Regions from separate parts of the Streptomyces sp. NPDC056373 genome, predicted to be linked through region 2. Evidence: predicted binding sites of a transcription regulator. Region 2 holds the regulator's gene; the other holds the start of a gene.
What was found. The regulator HspR, encoded in region 2, represses chaperone genes until heat shock. The targets are predictions, from matches to a motif close to TTGAGNNNNNNNNNCTCAA.
Positions count from the first base shown of each region.

Region 1 (3,195 bases), on a different contig from region 2:
GGTGCGCCCGGCGCCGTCGCGCCGAGGATGCCGACCGGTGTGCCCGGTGCGCCCGGTGCCGTCGCGCCGGGGATGCCGACCGGTGTGCCCGGTGCGCCCGGTGCCGTCGCGCCGGGGATGCCGACCGGTGTGCCCGGTGCGCCCGGTGCCGTCGCGCCGAGGATGCCGACCGGTGTGCCCGGTGCGCCCGGTGCCGTCGCGCCGGGGATGCCGAGCGGTGGGCCCGGCACCGATACGACGGTGCTGCTGGACGGGGTCCCGCGGCAGCGGGGCCCGGGCGAGCGGGCGGTCGCGGGAGTACGGCAGCCGGGTCGGCAGCCCGGTCCGGCGGCGGAGCCCCGGCGACGTCCGCGCTCCTGGGCCGTGCCGGGCGGTTGGCGCCCCTGGTGGCTGCTGCCCACCCCCACCCGCACGCCGTTCACCTTCGGATACGCGCTCCTCCTCTGCCTCACCTCGCTGATCTCCGCGTATGCCGATCCGGCCCTCGTGCACGCCCTGCTCCAGGGCTCCAGCACGGATGTGACGCACCTGGTGCGCACGCCGGAGCTGGTGCTGGTCGGCAGCGCGCTGTGGGTGGCGGGCGGGGTGACCTCGCCGTTCGCCATCGCCTTCGTGCTGGTGCTGACCGCGCTGGAACGGCGGATCGGGGGCGTGCGCACGGCCGGCGTCTTCCTGCTCGGGCACGTCCTCGCCACTCTCGCGACCGAGGTCCCGGTGGGCCTGGCGGTCCTGGCCGGGCACCTACCCGACAGCTCCCTGCACCGCCTCGACTACGGCGTCAGCTTCGGCGTCGCAGCAGGGATCGGCGCCCTGGCCGGTCTGCTGCCGCTGTGGCAGCGTCTGCCGCTGCTGGCCGGGTTCGGCTGGATGCTGCTCCAGGACCTGCTCGCCTACGCCGATCCGATGACGAACTGGGGTCACCTCATCGCCCTGGCCATCGGGATCGCGACCTGGCCGCTGGTCCGGCGGTGGTACGCGACCCGCCTCGGGGGAGCCGGCGCCTGAGGCCTGTGGCCTGTCAGGGCCGGGCGGAGGCAGGCGGGTCGTGCCTCGCGCTGGTCAGTGTGGCCACCACGCCCCAGCCCAGCGCCTCGTAGAGCCCTCGCCCCGCCGGTGTCCCGGCCAGGACCCCGGTCCGTGCCCCCTGCAGGGCGGCGGTGTGCTGCAGCGTCCTCATGACGAGGCTGCCCAGCCCCCTGCGGCGGTGTTCGGGGGCGGTCTCGATCTGGTCGACGACGGCGGTCTCGCCCCTCGGTGCGACCTGGCCGCGCGCCGCAGGCGACCCGTCCGGGGCGGCCACCATCAGGCGGGTCACCCCGCCGCGCGACCACGTGCGCAGCCGGTAGCCGCCGGGGGCGTCCGGAGCGCCGTCCGCCGCCAGCGGGACGGTCATCAGGTAACCCGGCTCGGGGTCGATCCACCAGCTGTCGTCCAGCCAGCCGCAGATCACCGCCGGGTCCCGGAACGCCTTCAGCCACACGCCGTGCCCGGTCACCGCGCCGGCCACCTTGCGGACGGTCGGCTCGTCGAGGTCCTCGCCGGTGGCACCGAGCACATGCCGCGTGACGTGCCCGAACATGCCCACGTCGATGGTCCAGCCCCAGGGCTCCGTCATGGGCGGGGCTGCCCCGCGCGAGACGACCCAGCCGTCCACCCATGCCCGCACGGTTGCGTCCACGTCGTCCCCTGTAATGACTGAAGTGCCGGTTCATCTATTACGAGTGAGGAGCCTACGCGCCCTCCCGCGTCCGGTGTCGTCGGTGATCGCTGACAGCGAACAGCGGGTGGGGAACATCTCCGGCCTCCCAAGCATTGAGTCGGCATAACTCAACTTGACTGCCGAAGGGGAGATCATGGCTGCTGAGTCCACGGCGTTCACACCGCTCACCCTGCCCGTACTGCCGCTCGACGACGAGGTCGTGCTGCCCGGGATGGTGGTCCCGCTGGATCTGAGCGACTCCGAGGTCCGCGCCGCGGTGGAGGCCGCCCAGGCCGCTGCCCGTGCAACGCCCGGGAAGCCCCGGGTACTCCTGGTGCCGCGCATCGACGGGACGTACGCCGGCACCGGTGTCCTGGGCACCGTCGAACAGGTCGGCCGGCTGGCCGACGGTGATCCGGGCGCGCTGATCCGCGGCCGGGGCCGGGTGCGCATCGGCGCGGGGACCACCGGTCCGGGTGCCGCCCTCTGGGTCGAGGGGACCCGTATCGACGAGACCGTGCCCGAGCCGCTGCCGGGTCATCTCGCCGACTTGGTCAAGGAGTACAAGGCCCTCGCCACCGCCTGGCTGCGCAAGCGCGGCGCCTGGCAGGTCGTCGACCGGGTCCAGGCCATCGACGACGTCTCGGCGCTGGCCGACAACTCCGGCTACTCGCCGTTCCTGACCACCGACCAGAAGGTCGAGCTGCTGGAGACCGCCGACCCGGTGGCCCGGCTGAAGCTCGCCACCCAGCAGCTGCGCGACCACCTCGCCGAGCAGGACGTGGCCGAGTCCATCGCCAAGGACGTCCAGGAGGGCGTCGACAAGCAGCAGCGCGAGTTCCTGCTGCGGCGTCAGCTGGAAGCGGTCCGCAAGGAGCTGCGCGAGATCAACGGCGAGCAGGAGGGCGAGGAGTCCGACGACTACCGCACCCGCGTGGAGGCCGCCGACCTGCCCGAGAAGGTCCGCGAGGCCGCGCTCAAGGAGGTCGACAAGCTGGAGCGGTCCTCCGACCAGTCGCCCGAGGGCTCCTGGATCCGCACCTGGCTCGACACGGTCCTGGAGATGCCGTGGAACGAGCGCACCGAGGACGCCTACGACATCCAGGGCGCCCAGGCCGTCCTCGACGCCGAGCACTCCGGCCTGGAGGACGTGAAGGAGCGGATCACCGAGTACCTGGCGGTGCGCAAGCGGCGTACCGCCAGGGGACTGGGCGTGGTCGGCGGGCGGCGCGGCGGTGCCGTGCTCGCGCTCGTCGGGCCGCCCGGCGTCGGCAAGACCAGCCTGGGCGAGTCCGTCGCCCACGCCATGGGCCGCAAGTTCGTGCGCGTCGCCCTCGGCGGCGTCCGCGACGAGGCCGAGGTCCGCGGCCACCGGCGTACGTACGTCGGCGCGCTGCCGGGACGGATCGTCCGGGCCATCAAGGAGGCCGGCTCGATGAACCCGGTCGTGCTGCTCGACGAGATCGACAAGGTGGGCTCGGACTTCCGGGGCGACC
Region 1 is NZ_JBHJPX010000002.1:517,749-520,943, reverse strand. It holds gene ACFCXS_RS06290 (rhomboid-like protein) at 163-1,005, shown strand; gene ACFCXS_RS06285 (GNAT family N-acetyltransferase) at 1,019-1,678, opposite strand; gene lon (endopeptidase La) at 1,854-3,195, shown strand, end outside.
Region 1: the regulator HspR is predicted to act here: its motif matches at 1,813-1,831, upstream of lon (endopeptidase La).

Region 2 (3,195 bases):
CGCGCCCTCTTCGCGGGCGGTGGCTTCCGCCCGGGGCCGGGCGGCGCGGGCGGCTCCTTCAACTTCGACCTGGGCGACCTCTTCGGAGGCGGCGCCCAGGGCGGCGGCCAGGGGGCCGGCGGCTTCGGCGGCGGGCTCGGTGACGTTTTCGGGGGCCTGTTCAACCGCGGCGGCGCGGGCGGTCCGGGGACGCGTACGCACCCCCGGCGCGGCCAGGACATCGAGTCCGAGGTCACGCTCAGCTTCACCGAGGCGATCGAGGGCGCGACCGTCCCGCTGCGGATGTCGTCGCAGTCTCCCTGCAAGGCCTGTTCGGGCACCGGCGACAAGAACGGCACGCCGCGCGTGTGCCCGACCTGCGTCGGCACCGGGCAGGTCGCCCGGGGCAGCGGCGGCGGCTTCTCCCTGACCGACCCCTGCCCGGACTGCAAGGGCCGCGGCCTGATCGCGGAGAACGCCTGCGAGGTCTGCAAGGGCAGCGGCCGGGCCAAGTCCTCGCGGACCATGCAGGTGCGCATCCCCGCGGGCGTCAGCGACGGCCAGCGGATCCGGCTGCGCGGCAAGGGAGCGCCGGGCGAGCGCGGCGGGCCGGCGGGCGACCTCTACGTGGTCGTGCACGTCGACTCCCACCCGGTGTTCGGCCGCAAGGAGGACAACCTCACGGTCACCGTCCCGGTGACCTTCGCCGAGGCGGCCCTCGGCGGCGAGGTGCGGGTGCCCACCCTGGGCGGCCCGCCCGTCACCCTGAAGCTGCCGCCGGGCACGCCCAACGGGCGTACCATGCGCGCCCGGGGCAAGGGCGCGGTCCGCAAGGACGGCACCCGCGGCGACCTCCTGGTCACCGTGGAGGTGAGTGTTCCGAAGGACCTGTCGGGGAAGGCTCGTGACGCACTCGAGGCGTACCGAGAGGCGACCGCGGGTGAGGATCCGCGGGCGGATCTGTTCCAGGCCGCGAAGGGAGCATGAGTCAGATGGACGGTCGTCGGCGCAATCCGTATGAACTGACCGAGGAAACCCCGGTCTACGTCATCTCGGTGGCGGCCCAGCTGTCCGGCCTGCACCCGCAGACCCTGCGCCAGTACGACCGGCTGGGTCTGGTCTCCCCGGACCGCACCGCCGGCCGGGGCCGGCGCTACTCGGCCCGTGACATCGAGCTGCTGCGCACCGTCCAGCAGTTGTCGCAGGACGAGGGCATCAACCTGGCCGGTATCAAGCGCATCATCGAACTGGAGAACCAGGTCGCCGCGCTCCAGGCGAGGGTGGCCGAGATGCAGGACGCGCTCGACGGCGCGGCGGCGGCGATGCGCCAGCGCGAGGCCGCGGTGCACGCGTCGTACCGCCGCGACCTGGTGCCGTACCAGGAGGTGCAGCAGACCAGCGCGCTGGTGGTGTGGCGGCCGAAGCGGCAGCAGCAGTCCGACTGACGCGCGTACGCGGGTGAAGGGGCCGGGAGTCGACTCCCGGCCCCTTTCGCGTGCTTTGCGGGTCTCACCCTGGTTTCGCGGGGCCTCCCGTGGGTGACCGCGTGGTGTACGCCACTTGAAGGTGATTCCGCAGAGTCTTCACAACGCTTGCGGAGCGTGGTGTTGTCATCTCGTTAAGTGGTTCCGCTTGACGCTGGGGGGCGCGTCCGCGTTGGCTTTTCAGTCACATGGGCCGCAAAGCTGTGCCCACGTCCGAATCACACGCGAAGTGAGCCCCCGCATGCGTCGTCGTATCTCCATATCCGTGGCCGCGGCCACGATGTCCGTCACGCTCGCCGGCTGCGGCGTGCTCAACGCGACGGGGAGCAGTGACGACGCGAGCCCGGCCAAGGGCAACGACATCACCGTGGGACTGCTGCTGCCGGAGAAGGCGAACACGCGCTACGAGAACTTCGACTACCCCATCATCAAGCGGAAGGTCGAGTCGCTCACGAACGACAAGGGCCGCGTCGACTACGCCAACGCCGAGGCGAGCGCGGACAAGCAGGCGGGTCAGTTGCAGCAGATGATCGACGACAAGGTCGATGTGATCCTGCTGGACGCCGTCGACGCCAAGGCCATCGCGAGCGGCGTGGAGAAGGCCAAGGAGGCCGGCATTCCGGTCATCGCCTACGACCGGCTGGCCGAGGGCCCGATCGACGCCTACATCTCCTTCGACAACGAGCTGGTCGGCGAGGTCCAGGGCCGCTCCCTGCTGGAGGCCATCGGCGAGAAGGCGAGCCTCTCCGACAAGATCGTCATGATGAACGGCTCGTCCACCGACCCGAACGCCAAGCAGTTCAAGGCGGGCGCGATGTCCGAGCTGAACGGCAAGGTGACGATCGCGCAGTCCTTCGACACCAAGGACTGGAAGCCGGAGAACGCCCAGGCCAACATGGCCGACGCCATCGAGAAGATCGGCAAGGGCGACATCGCGGCGGTGTACTCCGCCAACGACGGCATGGCGGGCGGCATCGTCAAGGCGCTGGAGTCCGCGGGCGTGACCGAGCTGCCGCCGATCACCGGGCAGGACGCGGAGCTGCCGGCGGTGCAGCGGATCATCACCGGTGAGCAGTACATGAGCGTGTACAAGTCCTACCCGCAGGAGGCCGAGAACGCCGCGGAGATGGCGGTCGCCAAGGTCCAGGGCCGGGACATCCAGTTCGCCGCCCTCACCCGCGACAAGGTCGACAGCCCCACCGACAAGGGCATCCCGGCGCAGCTCGTGCCGGTGGTCGCGCTCACCAAGGAGAACATCAAGGACACGGTGGTGGCGGACGACATCTACAAGCTGTCGGACATCTGCACGGCCGAGTACAAGGCGGCGTGCCGCGCGATCGGCCTGAAGTAGCCGCCCCACCAGGCGGGTTCACCACCCCTGGCCCTCCGTCGCGGCCGGGTGCGCGACCGGACGAACCGAGCCCGGAGATACCGCCGCACAGCGGTGGTTTCCGGTGGTCGCCGCGCGGGGAGCCGTGTTGCGGAGCACGTCCGGGCCGCGCATAGTTGCGCTGCGGCAGGACGGCGAAACCGGGGGTGGGATGGGCGATGGCCGGGCACGGGGCGGATGAGCATCCCCATGGTGCCGACCGGCTGTGCGAGGCCGGGGATCGCGTGTATTCCCGGGCCGTACGGCGCGGCCGGGTGCCGCGCCGGGACGCGGAACCGGTGCCCTGCCTGCTGGAACTCGCCCTGCTGCACCCGGACCCCGACGACATGGACTGGCTGGTGC
Region 2 is NZ_JBHJPX010000011.1:123,830-127,024, forward strand. It holds gene dnaJ (molecular chaperone DnaJ) at 1-966, shown strand, start outside; gene ACFCXS_RS24030 (heat shock protein transcriptional repressor HspR) at 972-1,424, shown strand; gene ACFCXS_RS24035 (sugar ABC transporter substrate-binding protein) at 1,705-2,814, shown strand; gene ACFCXS_RS24040 (LuxR C-terminal-related transcriptional regulator) at 3,012-3,195, shown strand, end outside.